DNA from 2 places in the Thermoanaerobacter ethanolicus JW 200 genome. Region 1 is predicted to be linked to the other one. Evidence: riboswitches for the same ligand, from Rfam matches in the RefSeq annotation. Region 1 holds a riboswitch; the other holds the start of a gene.

What was found. A riboswitch is a leader RNA that binds a small molecule or an ion and turns the genes downstream of it on or off. The one in region 1 is predicted to bind cyclic di-AMP.
Region 2: linked by a shared signal. The riboswitch ahead of EB239_RS07830 (cell wall hydrolase) and the one ahead of EB239_RS07300 (NAD/NADP-dependent octopine/nopaline dehydrogenase family protein) in region 1 are both predicted to bind cyclic di-AMP.

What each region holds. Positions count from the first base shown of each region.
Region 1 covers NZ_CP033580.1:1,476,348-1,487,103, forward strand. Annotated here, with positions in the region: partial or broken gene EB239_RS07270 (group II intron maturase-specific domain-containing protein) at 1-622, shown strand, start outside; gene nadD (nicotinate-nucleotide adenylyltransferase) at 796-1,431, shown strand; gene yqeK (bis(5'-nucleosyl)-tetraphosphatase (symmetrical) YqeK) at 1,421-2,005, shown strand; gene EB239_RS07285 (LCP family protein) at 2,002-3,189, shown strand; gene rsfS (ribosome silencing factor) at 3,206-3,559, shown strand; gene EB239_RS07295 (helix-turn-helix transcriptional regulator) at 3,668-4,318, shown strand; cyclic di-AMP (ydaO/yuaA leader) riboswitch at 4,381-4,512, shown strand; gene EB239_RS07300 (NAD/NADP-dependent octopine/nopaline dehydrogenase family protein) at 4,614-5,714, shown strand; gene EB239_RS07305 (cobalamin-dependent protein) at 5,711-7,363, shown strand; gene asnB (asparagine synthase B) at 7,741-9,252, shown strand; gene EB239_RS07315 (D-alanyl-D-alanine carboxypeptidase family protein) at 9,282-10,547, opposite strand; gene EB239_RS07320 (helix-hairpin-helix domain-containing protein) at 10,666-10,756, shown strand, end outside.
Region 2 covers NZ_CP033580.1:1,580,589-1,588,047, forward strand. Annotated here, with positions in the region: gene EB239_RS07820 (response regulator transcription factor) at 1-327, shown strand, start outside; gene EB239_RS07825 (sensor histidine kinase) at 317-1,690, shown strand; gene EB239_RS14975 (hypothetical protein) at 1,777-1,935, shown strand; cyclic di-AMP (ydaO/yuaA leader) riboswitch at 1,994-2,120, shown strand; gene EB239_RS07830 (cell wall hydrolase) at 2,120-2,923, shown strand; gene EB239_RS07835 (TMEM165/GDT1 family protein) at 2,977-3,537, opposite strand; gene EB239_RS07840 (SHOCT domain-containing protein) at 3,777-4,061, opposite strand; gene EB239_RS07845 (SHOCT domain-containing protein) at 4,093-4,281, opposite strand; gene EB239_RS07850 (transposase) at 4,475-5,752, shown strand; gene EB239_RS07855 (response regulator transcription factor) at 6,177-6,872, shown strand; gene EB239_RS07860 (sensor histidine kinase) at 6,835-7,459, shown strand, end outside.

The DNA.
Region 1 (10,756 bases):
GCATAAATTCTGCCGATATGCAGATGACTGCAACATATATGTAAAAAGCAGGTCGGCAGGAAACAGAGTAATGAAGAGCATAAAGAAATTCATAGAAAGCAAATTAAAACTAAAAGTCAACGAAGCAAAAAGTGCTGTAGATAGACCATGGAGAAGAAAATTTCTTGGATTTTCATTCTATACAAAAGAAAACGAAGTAAGAATAAGAATCCATGAAAAATCCATCAAAAGGTTTAAGGAAAAAGTAAGAGAAATAACCAATCGGAACAAGGGAATAAGCATGGAAAACAGAATAAAAAGACTAAATCAAATAACAACAGGATGGGTCAACTATTTTGGATTAGCAGACGCGAAAAGCATAATGAAAACCCTTGACGAATGGATAAGGCGAAGACTAAGGGCATGTATATGGAAACAATGGAAGAAGATAAAAACGAAGCATGATAACTTAGTAAAACTAGGAGTAGAAGAACAAAAAGCCTGGGAATACGCCAATACAAGGAAAGGCTACTGGAGAATATCCAATAGCCCAATCCTAAATAAGACTCTTACAAATAAATACTTTGAAAGCATAGGTTATAAGAGTTTATCCCAAAGATATCTAATTGTACACAATTCCTAATGAACCGCCGTATACCGAACGGTACGTACGGTGGTGTGAGAGGACGCTGAATAAAATAATTATTCAGCTCCTACTCGATTACTTTAATGAGGGCTCATGGTAAGCTTGTGCAATTTACCTCTTTTGATGTATAATGTATAATATAAAAGAAATATAAATTGGGGGATAGTAACTTGGAAAGGGAGCTTAGACTTGGGATAATGGGAGGCACTTTTGACCCTATTCATTATGGCCATTTAGTTACTGCTGAAGCGGTAAGGTCTGAATTTAAATTGGACAAAGTGATTTTTGTTCCAGCAGGTAACCCGCCTCATAAAGTAAAGCGAAAGGTGACAGATAAAAAACATCGTTATTTAATGACTATACTTGCTACAATAACTAATCCTTTTTTTGAGGTATCGACGATTGAAATTGACAGAGAAGGGTATACTTATACTATTGATACTATCAAAGAGTTTAAAAAAATTTATGGGGAAAGTACGCAACTTTATTTTATAACAGGAGCAGATGCTGTTTTAGAAATTTTGACTTGGAAAAGCGCGGATGAGCTTCTGAAAATGTGTAATTTTGTTGCTGCAACTAGGCCAGGAGTTGAAGGTAGTAAAATAGATGAAGAATTAAAAAAAATTAGAAAACTTTATGGAAATGTCATTTACAAAGTGACTGTTCCCTCTTTGGCTATCTCCTCAACTGATATAAGGGAAAGAGTAGCAGGGGGACGACCTATAAAGTATTTGTTGCCGGAGTCTGTTGAAAGATATATTCAAAAATACGGTTTATACAAAGAGGATGACGAAAATGGGGTATGACATAGAATTTTTTAAAAAGAGATTAAAAGAGTTATTAGATGAAAAAAGATTTAAACACTCTATTGGAGTAATGGAAACCGCAATGCATCTTGCAATAAAATATGGAGCTGATGTCGAAAAGGCACAAGTAGCAGGATTATTGCATGATTGCGCTAAAAGCTATTCTGATGATGACCTTTTAAAACTTGCTAAAAAATATAGAATTGAGCTAGATGAGATTTTAATTCATGCGCCTTTTCTTTTACACGGTCCTATAGGTGCACATTTGGTAGAAGAAATTTTTGGAATAAAAGATCAAGAAATAAAAAGGGCAATTGCTCTTCATACTACTGGTGATGTCAATATGAGCCTTTTGGATGAAGTAGTATTTCTTGCGGATTATATAGAGCCTAATAGAGATTTTAAAGGAGTAGAGGAATTAAGGCGATTAGCTGAGGAAAATTTAGACCTTGCTTTGTTAAAGTCTTTTGATAGTACAATTTGTTATGCTTTAGAGAGGGGACTACTTCTTTATGAGAAAACAGTAAAAGCTCGAAATCATATTCTTTTGAAACTTGGGAGTGGAGGTAAATGAAAAAATTTATAAAGATTGTATCAATGTTATTGTTGCTGAGTTTATTATCTGTAGGAGTAGGAGGATATATCTATTTAAAGTCTTTGAACCCCTTAGATGTTTCTTTGATGAATAAAAATAGTGAAAACAAAAATTCAGAGGCAATTCAGAAAATAAATATATTGGTTTTGGGAGTTGATGAAACATCGCCAACAGATCCAAGGCGTTCTGATACTATGATATTATTATCTTATAATCCTAAAACTAACAAAGCTTATATTTTATCTATTCCCAGAGATACAATGATTAAACTTGACAAATATGGGACACAAAAGATAAATGCTGCCTATCCCATAGGTGGACCTCAACTGGCGATGGATATGGTGTCACAGCTTATTGGAGAGCCCGTTGATTATTATGTAAAGATTGGATATGAAGGTTTTAAACAATTAGTAGACGATTTAGGCGGAGTAGAGATGAACGTACCGATGGACATGAATTATGATGACAATGCAGGGAATCTTCATATTCATTTAAAAAAAGGTGTTCAACTTTTGGATGGAGAGAAGGCTTTACAGTTGGTGAGATTTAGACATGGGTATGCAGAACAGGATTTAGAAAGGGTCAAAGTCCAAAGGGAATTTTTATTAGCGATGTTTCAAAAAGCTAAAGACCCTAGTACTTTGTTAAAAATTCATCGTATATTAAAAACCATAAATCAATACGTAGAAACAAACATACCACCTACTACTATGTTAAAGTATGCAGATTATCTTTTAAAACTTGACAAAGACAATATAAAAACAGCTACTGTGCCTGGTACTCCTCAGTACATTGATGGGGTTGCTTATTATATCACAGATCCACAAGAAGTATTACAATTTATGGATAATTTAAATGATGAAAGAGATGATACTGCTATCGCAGCTAATAAAAAAGACATAAAAATAGAAGTTTTAAATGGCGGTGGTATACCAGGAGCTGCTACAAAGACTGCTGATTTGTTAAAACAACAAGGGTATGATGTAGTGAAGATAGGAAATGTAATAGGTACCACTTACAACACTACTCAGATAATCAATAGGACTGATGATAAAAAAATAGTAGAAGATCTGAAGAAAATTTTAAAAAACGCTATTGTAGTGGAAGATACGAATGGAGACAGTAATGTTGATATAACTATAATTTTAGGGAAAAACATATAAAATGGAGGGTGATTTAGTGATAGACGGAAAAGATAAGGTGTCTAAAATTTATAAAGTTTTAGAAGACAAAAAAGCTTATGATATAAAGATCTTGTATATAGGAGATTTAACGATTGTCGCAGATTATTTTGTTATTGCCACTGGCAGTTCGGATACTCACGTCAAAGCATTGACAGACGAAATTGAAAAAAAACTTATGGAAGACGGCGTTTTTGTTGATCATATTGAGGGTTACAATTGGGGCAAGTGGATTTTGATGGATTATGGAGATGTAATAGTTCACATATTTCAACAACCCGAAAGGGAATTTTATAATTTAGAAAGATTGTGGGCAGATGCAAAGGAAATAGTGCTTGACAACCGCATTTAAGGTATGTATAATAACGTTAATAAATTTTTAATGCTGTTATCTCTTGTGTCATTTTTTACTCTCTACCGCATATATTTAATATTGTATGATTAGGGGGATTCAAAGCCAATGGGAACACATCCTATCTTAAAAAGCATGATCCCAGTACTAGAAGGTATAGCTAATACATTTGGCAAAAATTGCGAAGTGGCATTACATGACTTTTCTTCCCCACAAAATCCTATCATTGCGATCATAAATCCCCATGTTACGGGAAGAGAAGTGGGGGCTCCATTGCCTGAGGCTATATTAAAAGTATTGAAATCAGATAATATTGAGAATTTAATAAATTATAAAAACAAGAGCAATGATGGAAAAATTTTGAAGTCGTCCGCGATTTTTATAAAAGATGAAAATGGCAAGCCCATTGGGTGCCTTACAATTAATATCGATATTTCAGAATTTATTATGGTGAAAAATACCTTATCAGAATTCTGTGAAGTAGCTGATACTACAGAAGAAAATAGAGAAAGTTATACGGGCAGTGTAAGTGATGTTTTGGAAAGCATTGTGAATACTACATTAGAGAATTATGGTAAACCTGTAAATTTTATGACAAAAGAAGAAAAGGTTCAGATAGTGAAAATGTTAGATGCAAAAGGGACTTTCTTAATAAGGGGCGCTGTGGATTACGTAGCAAAAATACTCTGTGTTTCCAGATATACTATATATAATTATTTGGATGAAATAAGGGTAGGAGAGGATTTTGGTAAATATTAGTCTGTTTTCCTTTACAAATATTAGATTTTATGATATAATAAAAATAAATTGAAAATTAAATAAAATGCTAAACGCTGAATTCGTAAAGAAGCGGGGGAACCACTTTCTGGGGTGAATCCATCTTTTAAAAGATGGTAGGGTTATCTTTCGACCCGAACCCGTCAGCTAACCTCGTAAGCGTTGAAAGAGGAGGATGATAGCATTGGTGTCTTTTTGGGTTTTTACAGACACCGAAGGTTAAAGCTATAGATTTCCCTCTATAGCTTTTTCATTTCTTTAAAAGGGGGTAGTAAAAATGAAACAACTCTCTTTTGCAGTAATTGGAGCTGGGAATGGGGGTCAAGCGATAGCGGGGCATCTCGCTTTAAAAGGCTATAAAGTTAATTTGTACAATAGAACCTATCAAAAATTACTTCCTATTATAGAAAAAGGTGGAATTGAATTAGAAGGAGAAGTAGAAGGGTTTGGCAAGTTAAATGTGATAACTGATGACATGGAGAAAGCTATTAAAGATGTTGATATAGTTTTAGTTGTAGTTCCTGCTTCTGCACATTATAAAATTGCCGAAGACATGCTGCCATATCTTAGGGATGGTCAAATAATTGTATTAAACCCTGGGAGAACTGGTGGTGCTTTAGAGTTTCATAATGTTACAAGAAAAAGAGAAGATTTAGATGTAGTTATTGCAGAAACAGATACTTTTATATACGCCTGCAGGTCTTCCATGGGAAGAGCTAAAATATACAAAATAAAAGAAGTAGTGTCTGTTGCTGCAATACCTAAAGAAAAAACAGAAATAGTGGTGGAAACACTTAATACTGCATTTTCTCAGTTTATTCCGGCGCAAAATGTTCTTGAAACGAGTCTTAACAATTTTGGAGCTGTTTTTCATCCCACCCCTACTCTTTTGAATGCAGCGAGAATAGAAACTACTAAAGGGAATTTTGAATATTATCGGGAAGGCATTTCTCCTTCTGTTGCAAAGATATTGGAAAAAATAGATAATGAGAGAATGATGGTGGCAAAAGCTCTGGGCGTAAATACTATTTCCGCTAAAAGATGGCTAAAAGAAAGTTATAATGCGGAAGGAGAAAATCTATATGAGGCAATTCAAAATACAAAAGCTTATGTTGGTTTATTAGCTCCTCAAACATTAGATTGTCGTTATATATTTGAAGATGTTCCTATGAGTTTAGTGCCTATGTCTTCTATAGGGAAAGAAATAGGCATTAAGACCCCCACTATTGATGCTGTTATACATCTTGCTTCAGTTATGCACGGAAAAGATTATTGGAAAGTTGGAAGAACGGCTGAAAAGCTTGGCATACAAGGTATGACAGTTGAAGAAATTATAGAATTGGTTGAAGGGAAAAGAAAGGAGGTAACGATAGCATGAAAAAGTTAATTGTAGCGGCAGCGATAGGTAATTGCGTCCATGTAGCAGGTGTGTATAACTTTTTGAGATTTGCAGAACAGCAAGGTTATGAGACTGTATTTTTAGGTCCTGCAGTTCCTATTAAAAAATTGATTGAAGCTGTTAAAGAACATAAGCCGGAGATTGTAGGAGTAAGCTTTAGACTAACTCCTTCAGCTCTTGAAAAACTTTTAGAAGAACTCAAGAGGGAAATAGAAGTAAATAATTTGCAACATATAAAATGGGTATTTGGAGGGACAGAGCCTACTGCAGAAGTAGCTCGTAAATCAGGAATATTTGCAGCAGTTTTTGATGGTAAAAATGGCGATGAAGCTACAATTAATTTCTTAAGAGGAGGAAGTTCAAACCATAGACAAAGAGTTTTTGCTGATACATTAATTGGAAGAATAGAAGATAAATATCCTTATCCTATAATAAGGCATCACTTTGGGCTTCCTTCATTGGAGGACACTATAGAAGGAGTTAAGAAGATAGCAGAAGCAGAAGTTTTAGATGTAATTTCTATAGCACCAGACCAAAATGCTCAAGAGCACTTCTTTGATAAGAAATATGACAAATCTTTGGACGGAGCAGGCGGTGTTCCTATAAGAAAGAAAGAAGACTTAATAAGAATATATGAGGCTTCAAGAAGAGGTAACTATCCTCTTCTCAGATGTTACAGTGGTACAAATGATGTTTTCAAGATGGCAGAGATGCTTCTAGAGACTATCCATAACGCTTGGGCAGCGATTCCCCTTTGCTGGTATAATGTATTGGACGGCAGAGGACCAAGGGATGTAAATACTTCCATAAGAGAAAATCAGCAGCTTATGAAATGGCACGCTGAAAAAGGAGTACCTGTAGAAGTAAACGAAGCACATCATTGGAGCTTGAGAGATGCTCACGACGTAATTGGAGTAACAATGGCTTATCTTGCAGCATATAATGCCAAAAAGATGGGAGTAAGAGACTATGTAGCTCAGTTTATGTTTAATGTACCTGCTTCTATTTCACCAAAAATGGATTTGGCAAAGATGTTAGCTAAGATAGAATTGATAGGAGAATTACAAGATGAAAATTTCAGAGTTATAAGGCAGGCAAGGGCTGGACTTGCAAGTTTCCCTTCCGACCTTTTAGAAGCTAAAGGACAATTGGCTTCCAGTGCCTATCTCTCCATGGCTATAAAGCCTCATATCTATCATGTGGTAGGCTACTGTGAAGCTCATCATGCTGCAACGCCAGAAGATATAATTGAAAGCGTTAAAATAGTAAAAGCCGTGATAAAAAACTCTATGTTTGGAATGCCTGATTTGACTCAGGATAAAGAAGTAATTCAAAGAAAAGAACAGTTAAAGAAAGAGACAAGGATTTTATTGGAAGCGATAAAGAGTTTAGCGCCTCACAGTCCTGATCCACTTTCTGATCCAGACGTATTAGCATTGGCGATAAAGATTGGTCTATTAGATGCACCACATCTCAAGGGTAACAAGTATGCAAAAGGAGAATTGCAGACCAAAGTAATAGATGGTGCATGTTATGCTTATGACTATGAGAAGCATAGAATAATACCTGAAGAAGAAAGGGTAGAAAAGATTTTACGTGAATATGAAAGATTAGTTATAACAGTATAAAATTTAGGAACGTAAGATCTATTCTTACGTTCCTTCAGACTGTAGACAAACTTTCGTAAAGGAGATATTTTGCATAAGGAGCGACTTGTTACAAAGCGGCAACAAAACTTAGCAAGGCCGAGGGTGGAGGCAGGGCCGAAGCCATGGATGGCGGAGGCGGGCACCTTAAGGCATGGATGCCGATTGTGCCCGGTACCCTGCCGGAGCCCGAAGGTCGAGCTTTAGTTTTGTCGCTTTGGAACACCGGAGTGACGATGCAAAATATCTCCTTTGATATTTTTCAACTTTGTCAACAAACTGTAGGAACGTAAGATCTATTCTTACGTTCCTTATTCAATTTTCTTTAAATATATATGAAGTGGAGGAATGATAATCAAATGTGTGGATTGGCAGGAATTATAGGAACTGGTGATAAGAGCAAAGTACAAAGGATGCTTGATAAAATACGACATCGTGGCCCGGATGAGTCAGGTATTTTTGCAGATGAAAATATTACATTAGGCCATAATAGGTTGACGATAATTGACCTTTATCATGGACGCCAACCTATAAAAAACGAAGATGGCAGGTATTGGCTTATTTATAATGGAGAAATTTACAATTACCAATTATTGCATAAAGAGTTAAAAAACCATATTTTTTCCACAGATACTGATAGCGAAGTAATAATTCATTTGTATGAAGAACTAGGTAAAAATTGTGTTAACTATATTGATGGAATGTTTGCTTTAGTTATTTATGACTCTAAAAAAAAGACCATATTTATTGCTCGCGATCCGTTAGGAATAAAGCCATTGTATTATGGTAAAACAAAAGAAGGTTATTTTGCCTTTGCTTCGGAGATTAAAGCACTTCAGGAAGTAACTGATGATATAAATGAATTTCCTAATGGATATATTTATACAACTGAAAACGGATTTGAGAGATATTATTCAATTCCACAGGATCCGATGTATTTTGCAGATGTTGATAATATTATTAATGGATTAAGGCTTAGATTAGAGGATTCAGTAAGAAAAAGGTTGATTGCTGATGTGCCTGTTGGAGTATTTTTAAGTGGCGGATTGGATAGCAGCCTTATAGCAGCAATAGCAGCAAAATACAAAAATCCCCTTCACTCATTTGCAGTAGGTGTCGAAGGAAGTAATGACTTAAAGAATGCAAGAGTTGTTGCTGATTATGTAGGTACGATTCACCATGAATTTATTTATACAGAGGAGGACATAAAAAAAGTTTTACCTGAAGTTATATATCATCTTGAATCCTGTGATCCAGCCTTAGTCAGAAGTGCTGTTGCAACATATTTTGTATCAAAACTTGCAAGCAATTACGTAAAGGTTGTTCTTTCGGGAGAAGGTGCTGATGAATTGTTTAGTGGATATCATTACCTTAAAAATTATTCAAATCCTTGGAAATTACAATCCGAATTAAAATATATAACTCGAAATTTGCATAATACAAATCTTCAAAGAGTTGACAGAATGACAATGGCACATTCCATTGAGGGACGTGTACCGTTTTTAGATGTAGAAGTGTTACGGTACGCATTTAAAATAACACCGTCATTTAAAATTAACGGCCGAGAAAAAACCGAAAAGTGGATACTTAGAAAACTTGCAGAAAATTATTTGCCAGAATCAATTGTATGGAGAAGAAAAGAAAAATTTGCAATAGGAACTGGTACATCTGAAATATTAAATAAAATAGCCGAATCAGAAATTAGTGATGCAGAGTATATAAAAAATAGATTCCTACCTAACGGTTTTGAAATAAAGTCTAAAGAAGAGTTGTATTATTTTAAAATTTTAAAAAGATTTTTTAATGTTGATTCTTTTATAAAGGACATGGGAAGAAGTAGAAGTCTCAATGACAACCAAATATATGCATAAAAAGAGGGCATTCTGCCCTTTTTTTTAAATCAATATTTTGAGAAAATATATTTCTTTCTATTTCTAATTTTCCGTCTTCTCCAAAGGATAAAAGCTATTCCTAAAATTGTTGTTCCAGTAATGAATCTTACAGGGTTAGTATACATTGTATTTTTTACCCCAGAAGATTGTACATCCATATAATAATTTCCCCAAAAGTTTTTATAAACAGATTCGGTTGCAATAAGAGGGTTTGTGCCTATTTCCTTTTCATTTAAAGTGTATTTAATGTATCCTAATGTATCTCCTTTATTTATTGGCGCGTTTATGTTTTTGTTTAGTATTATTTGAGTTTCTATAGAATTTTCTTGCCCTTTAGGGACTTCATAGTAAAAGTCTTCTTTTGCAATAAGAGGAAGTTTAAAGTGAGATTTTCCCAAGTCGATATAAGTTACTACCTCACCTTTTTCTGTTTTTTTCACTAAAGTAAAGTTTTGAAATCCGTAGTCCAAAAGTTTTATAGTATCTGTCCAGATATTTGTTCCTTGGTCTCCCATTATGACGGATATAAGTCTGTGGCCGTCTCTTGTTGCAGAAGCTACTAAAACTTGACCTGCTGCAACCGTGTATCCTGTTTTTACTCCATCGGCGCCTTCATAGTGAAAACTTGAAGGTTTAATTAAGCGGTTGCTTAACCATAGATCTCTTACTTTATCAAACTTATTAGTAGGGGGAATTTGATAATGTATTGTAGTTACTATTTTTCTAAATTCAGGATTTTGCATTGCATACCTTGCTATTAATGCCATATCATAAGGGGTCGAATAATGATTTTCATCAGGAAGACCATTTGGATTTACAAAATGGCTATCATAAGCTCCAATTTCTTTAGCTTTTTCATTCATCATTTTAGCAAAGTTTTCTATGCTCCCACCAATGTGTTCAGCAATTGCTATTGCTGCATCATTGGCAGATTCTAACAAAAGCGCATAAAGTAATTGCTCTAACGTAAGTTGTTCACCAGGAGAAAGAAATATGGAATTTCCATCTATTTTTGTAACATTATCGCTTGCAGTTACAATATCGTTTAAGTTTCCCTTTTCTATAGCAATAATTGCAGTAAGAATTTTAGTTGTGCTTGCGGGGTACATTCTTTTGTGCATATTTTTGTCATACAATACTTGACCTGTTGTAAAATCCATTAAAACTGCAGTTGGGCCTACGATTTCGGGCGGTGGCGGTACGTTAGCGTATATAGGAGTTATTTGAGCTACTAAAATAAAGAGTGTAAGTAAACAAGCTATTATCTTTTTCATTGCCATGCCTCCAATTTATGCTCATACCTAAAGTATACCAAAAAAATGTGAAAAATAAAAAGGAATTTTTTAATTCATGTAGAAATAAATAAAGGAAGCTGTAAAAAGAGGTGTTAGTATGCCTTATTTTTCAAAAAAACAGCAATATGCTATAGTTGTTATATTATGCTTTATATTGGCATTTTCAGGATATGTAATTTACAAAAATT
Region 2 (7,459 bases), 100 kb from region 1:
CCGCATCTTAAAAAAGATGTGTTAAGATATAGCGACATCACTATGGATTTGACAACTCATGAAGTAAGAAGAGCGGGTATAAAAATTGAACTTACAAAAAAAGAATTTGACCTTTTAGAGTTTTTAATTAAAAATGCGAATATAGCTTTGACAAGGGAAAAAATCCTTGAGTGTGTGTGGGGTTATGATTATTATGGAGATACTAACATAGTGGATGTATATATAAGGTATTTAAGGAGCAAGATTGACGACCCCTTTGACCGGAAGTTAATCCACACCATAAGAGGAGTGGGGTACACTTTGAAGGAGGATAAGGATGAAGATTAAACTGTGGCCCCGCCGCATAACTTTAAGGATAGCTCTTCTTTATTCTGTAGTTTTTTCAGTAATATTGGTTGCGCTTAATGCTTCTGTGCTTTACGGCTTAAAATATTATTTAATATACCAAGCAATGGACCAAGTAACAAGCCAGGCAGAGGCTATAAAAAGTAAACTGGGGGAAATAAAAGAGGACGTCAATTTATCTGAAAAAGATTTGATTTTTTCAAGCATACCAAATGAAAATATTTATACAAAAATATTTGATGAAAAAGGGAATGTCATCTATTCTTCTAAAAGATTAGAAAGAATTAATATTCCTCATGATGTAAACATAGATATTCCTGTTAAAATTGACAAATATGATAAGGATTTTACTTACCTCAATACCATTTTTAAAAGCGATGATAAAGTGTTCTATATTCAAGTGATAAAAGACATGGAAAATGAATATTTGTTTTTGAAGCTACTTTTTATTTTGATGTTTTTTGCGGATGCGGCAGGAATTTTTGTGTCCTTTATTGCAGGATATTTCGTTACAAAGAGGGCTTTAAGACCTGTGGATTATATGGCAAAAGAAGTAAGAGAGATAGATGCCCATGGGTTAAATAAAAGACTTAAAATATATGGAGAAGACGATGAACTTACAAGATTGGCAAAAACCTTTAATGACATGCTGGATAGGTTGGAAGATTCTTTTAAAAGGCAGAACATGTTTGTCTCTGATGCTTCTCACGAACTTAGAACCCCAATTTCTGTAATAAAAGGGTATATTGACATGTTGGATAGATGGGGAAAAGAGGACAAAGCCGTATTGCAAGAGGCTATAGAGGCGATTAAAAGAGAAACGTTAGACATGGAGCATCTCATTGAAAGACTCCTTTTGTTGGCAAAAGGAGATAATAAGTCAATAAAGTTAAATAAGGAACAATTTAATTTAAAGGATGTAATAAAAGAAGTTGCAGAGGAAATAAAAATGTTAAATGAAAGCAAAAATATAGTTGTAAAAGGGCAAAATGACATAAATATAACGGCTGACAAAAAACTCATTAAAGAGCTTATAAGGATATTTTTAGACAATGCAGCAAAATACACTTCTTCAGATGGCAATATAGAAATTGATGTGGGGAAAGATAATTCAAAAGCCTATATAAAAATTAAAGATGATGGCATAGGTATACCACAAGAAGATATTCCACATATTTTTGATAGGTTTTACAGAGTAGACAAAGCGAGAGCCAAGGAGACAGGTGGGGCAGGATTGGGATTAGCTATTGCTAAGTGGATTATTGAGGAACACAAAGGAAGTGTCACTGTAAAAAGTGAAGTAGGGAAAGGTAGTGAATTTACCATAACATTGCCTTTAAGGTGATGTTATTTTTTTATCGAACTTTGCTCTTGAAATTCTATATATTGTGTGGTATTATAATAATACAACAATATATAGAGGTGATTAAAATGAAAAACCAAGTGGCAGAGGATAAAAAACAGCTAAAAGAAAATAAAGCTGATCAAAATAATGTAAATGTGTTTACATGTCCGGATTGCGGTGCTAAATTGGTTCATGAGGGAGGTTGTGTTTTCTGTCCTTTCTGTGGTTACAGTGAGTGCCAGTAAGTACCTATCTTTCCACCAGTTTAATATGGACACAAGTTAAATATCCGGCTATAATTTAGTTAAAAATATGCCGAATCCCCGATAAGGGGTACGGGGGAACTAAATTGGGGTGAATCCACTTTTGTGGTAGGGTGTCCCTAACCCGAACCCGTCAACTAACCTCGGAGGCAAAAGGGGGAACAACATGTTTAATATTCGCATCAAGGTCAAACCTCTCATCGCATCAGTTATAGCCGGATTGTTTATTTCCCAATCAGTATTTGCCGCAACTTACACAGTTAAACCCGGCGATACCTTATGGGGTATAAGTCAAAAATACGGGACTACCTATACTAAGCTGATGTCTTTAAACGGCCTTCAAAATACAATAATATATCCAGGGCAAGTTTTACAAGTGCCGGGCAGTGATAACACATATGTTGTCCAAAAAGGTGACAGCTTGTACTTAATTGCTTTAAAATACGGTATTACTGTTGATATGCTCAAATCTGCAAACGGATACAAAAGCGACATAATATATCCTGGACAAGTCTTTATTATACCCCGGGATACTTCTTCTAATAGGACATATCAGGATGTCAGCAGAGGTTCTATTGAAAGGGGTGTAATACCCTACACAAAAGATGAATTTGACCTCCTTGCGCGACTTGTTACCGCGGAAGCAGATGGAGAACCATACCAGGCTAAAGTAGCAGTTGCGGCCGTAGTAATAAACAGAGTTAAAAGTGGTATTTTCCCTAATACTATAAAAGACGTGATATATCAAGTCGATGCATACGGAAATTACCAATTTACTCCTGTGTTAAATGGGTGGATAAATAGACCTGCCTCAGCTGACGCTATAAGTGCAGCAAGAGATGCGTTAAGTGGTGTTGACCCAACAAACGGAGCCTTGTATTATTTTGACCAAAGTTCTACTAATGCGTGGTTGTGGTCACTTCCTATAGCGGCAAGAATAGGTAATATGGTTTTCTGTTACGGCAGGTAAAACTTCCGATGAGAGGGTCAAAAACGGGTACAATTTAAGTACCCGTTTTTGACTTAGAAAAACAATTTATACAAAGTAGAAAGACCAAAGGCGATGAATATGAAAGAAGATAGATATTTTAAATATTTTGAAGGGATTCTTTTATTAAAATAAATGCCTACAATTATCCCTAATACATCTGCTAAAAATATTCCAAGAGTAGTGCCTATTAATATGTACAGAGGACTGTTGTATGATGCAGTCAAAGCTATAGCAGCCAATTGCGTTTTGTCTCCAAATTCTGATAGTACATATGTACTTATAATAGTTGCAACAGGACCGTATTTTGAATTTTTTATTTTTTCCTGTTTTGTTTCTTCCTCTATTAAAGTTGAAATTCCAAAAAACAAAAATAATAAAGCAGCTGAAAATTTTATATAAAAAATGGGAATGTATTCGGTGATATACGAACCAAATATCACAGCAATACCATTGTTTATTAAGGCTGCGATAAATATACTTATAAGAACAGTCCTTACTTTAAAAAGAGTAGCAAAGGCCATTGACATGAGCTGTGACTTATCTCCCATCTCAGAAGTAAAGATAAGGACAAATGATGTGACAAGTGCCTCCATTTTATTGCCTCCCCAACTATTATATTTGCTCTATAAATAAATTAGGACCTTTACATAATATGTAAAACATATTATGTAAAGGTCTCGTTCTTTAAGGTAAAGCCAGGGTTTCCCGATATGTTGACTTTACCACATATAAGCTATGCGAACTACTCCCCTTTACTCAATATATTGTAAAAAATTTATCATAAAATGTCAATAGGAGCAATGTAAACAACAATAATGTCAAATTATTTAGCTTATTTTTTTAACATTTTAACTATTTCTGTATATTCGTCTGAAGTAATTTCACCTCGAACGTATCTTAACTTGGCAATTTCTAATGCTTCATTATTAGGATCTGTATCGTGTTTTTTAAAAAAGTTAACATTTCTAATCTGTTTTACTAGCAAGTAAATTACTACACCTATTAAAATTAAGAACAATATATTGGTAAGTCCACCGCCGAACCAAGTTCCATAGCCACAAGGATAATATCCTCCAAACCAACGACCTAAACCACCCATCATATATCCTCCAAACATTATTTTCTTCTCCTCTCTAAATATTTAAATTTTACAAAATACTTTTTAATTTGTTATACTCTTCTTCTGTAATTTCACCTTTAGCCAAGCGTATATCAAGTATTCTTTTTGCTTCGTTTGTTTGGTAATTTTTGTTTTCATGTAAATTATTAATCATTCTTTGCAGGTCACCTGTTTTGTACAAATAAAAGCCAATTGCCAAGATTAATATAAGACCCATACTTTTCAACTCCTTTCTATTTATCGAATAGGCTTGTGCAAAATTCAAAAGCCTTCATTTAAGCGATTCTGAAGACATACTTTTTTTCTATCACTCTTGAATTTTTTATCTTTTATGTAGGATTTCACCTCCCATTTGTCGAATTATTATATATACAGCATGAAAATATTTCTTAAGGAGGAGGAAATCCTACATGTACCAGCTTCAATTACTTTTAAATATACCTGAACTCTTTACTTCCCAGTCTAAAATAGACTTTTATTCTTCTATGTTTAAAAATCTTGATCTGTCTTCAATACCTGAATTCCCTTCCTCTAGTCCTGGCCGTAAGGGTTACTCTCATCATGCAATGTTTAGAGCTTTTATTGTTATGAAAGCTGAAAGATTCGGTACAATTTCTGACCTTTTAGATTATCTCCGCAATAATCTTATCATTGCTCATCTTTGTGGCTTTAACATCCTTAAACCTCTTCCTTCTTATTGGACTTTCCGCCGTTTTATTAATGAGTTCTCTCATGATTATTTGACCTCTATCTTTCAAAATCAAGTCAATATCCTCAAAAATATGGGTATTATCTCTGGTGAGTTTATTTCCATGGACTCTACCCCTATTAAAGCTAACACTAAGTTAAATAACCCTAAGTCTTTTTCTAAAAATAAATTCTCTAAAGATAATCAGCCTAAGTCTGATAAGGATTGTAAATTAGGCGTTTATTCTGCTTCTAATGATTCTTCTAATAAACGTTATAAGTTTTATTGGGGCTATAAAAATCATATTATTGTTGATGCTATCTCTGGATTACCCATCGCTGAAACTACTACTCCTGCTGATGTCCCTGATTTTGATGTCGCTTTGTCTTTACTTGCTGATACTAATAATTGGTTTAAACTGACTGGTACTAATTTTATCGCTGATAAAGGTTATGACGTTAAGAAACTCTATAATTATGTTAGAGATACTCTCCATGGTCATTGTTTTATTCCTCTTAACAAGCGTAATTCTAAAAATCCCCCTCTGACTGATGATGGTTATATGGTTTGTGAAGCAGGTATTAAAATGCTCAAAGACGGCAAGCAATATTTTGATGGTTTTATTAAGCAAAAATTTGTTTGCAAGTTCTGCAATTCTAAAGATGACTCTGCTTGCCCTATTCAGCATCCTAAATATTTTAATGGCAAAAAGCATAGAGGCTGTACTAAGTATGCTATTATATCTTCTGATTATAGGTCCTCTATTAATAGAGACTCCCTATATTTTAAGGCTGTCTATAAATTGAGGATTGAATCAGAAAGATATAATTCCCGCTTTAAAGCTCTAGATTTTGAAAAAGCTTATGTCAGAAATATTAATTCTGTCAGCAACCTTAATACTTTTGGCCATATTACTTTGCTTACTGTCGCTATTGTAGCTATTAAACTGGGTAAATTTGATGAGTTTAAGTCCCTTGTTGGTCTGATGCAATCGGCTTAACTTTTGCTGAATTTGGTTCATGCCATTTTTTAACATTTGACTTCTACAGGATATTTATGCCCTTTTTTAGCTCCTCTTTTTGTCTTTTCTTTTCCTTTACCACTTTCTTTATGTTCGATTGTCAGTCCTAATTACTATATATTGTATGTCATACATATTTTGGCTTTTGTTCGTGATTATTTTTATTAATTTTGCACATCCCTATTTATCGAAAAATTGTTAACTTGCTTTCACCTTTATTTTAAAACTTACTTTTGAAGAAAATATGAAGAGAAAATAAATACAGTTTAATTAAAATAATTTCCAAAAGTAGGCGATTAGATTTTTGCAAACTGTGATGTATAATATATTAAAAGAAGTTTATCAAGCTATCTTCATAAGTTATTCATAATTTTGCTGCAAAATAATAAAGGGTGGATGGAAGATGAATAAGAAAATATTTGTGGTTGATGACGAAATAAAAATACTGGAAGTTGTAAAGTCATATCTTGAGCATGAGGGATTTAGCGTTATTACCGAAACCAATGGCAATAACGTTTTAAATACATTAAAAAAAGAAAAACCGGATCTTGTTATACTTGATCTTATGTTGCCAGGTATTTCAGGAGAGGAACTGTGCAAGAGAATACGGCAGTTTTCCAATGTTCCGATATTGATGCTTACAGCAAAAGTTCAAGAAAGTGATAAAATTAATGGATTTTCCATAGGTGCTGATGACTATCTTACAAAACCATTCAGCCCACGTGAATTGGTTATGAGAGTAAAGGCAATATTAAGGAGGACAAGTGATGATGTACCTCTTGCTGAAGTAATGTCTTTTAATAATGATGACCTTGTGGTCGATTTTAAAGCACACACGGTGAAGAAAAAAGGAGTAGTTGTAAATCTCACTCCAAACGAATTTAAAATTTTAAAGTTTTTAATTCGCAATCCTAACAGAGTCTTTACAAGAGAAGAATTAATTGAAAAAGTTATGGGATTTGACTATGAAGGCTATGACAGGACGATTGATGCACATATTAAAAATTTAAGACAAAAAATTGAAGACGATACGAAAAATCCAGTGTATATTAAAACGGTGTATGGTGTTGGATATAAATTTGGTGATGGAAATGTTTAGAAATAATTTAAGAACAAGGACGGCTATTGTATTTATTTCAATAGCTCTTATATCGATTGTTATTGTAAGTATTACAACAAACATCTTAATAATAAATAGCTTTGGAAATTATGTTACAAAGTCAACAGATAAAGAATTTAGCAATATAGCTAACACTCTTGCTGCAGTGTATAAATCTGAGGGAGGTTGGAAAAGTACAACAGGGCGTGAAATTGGCCATGCAGCTATGATGGAAGGGTATGGATTAAGACTTAGAGATAAAGATGGTAAGATTATATGGGATTTTTCTTCAATGTCATATATGATGAATATGATGGGAAAATGGAATAAGAAAAATATTTCTAAAAAAACTCTTCCCATCATTGTGGATGAAAAAACAGTGGGATATGTGGATATAATTTATTATGGGCCGATGATGATGAGTGACTTGGATTTTAAGTTTTTATATGACATTAGCAGATATAATGTTATAGCAACGGTGATAGCTATTTTTATAGCATTGATTATAAGTATTTATGTGTCAAATTATATTACAAGACCGTTAGTTAATATTACGGAAGTTGCTAAAAAGCTTGAAAAAGGTGATT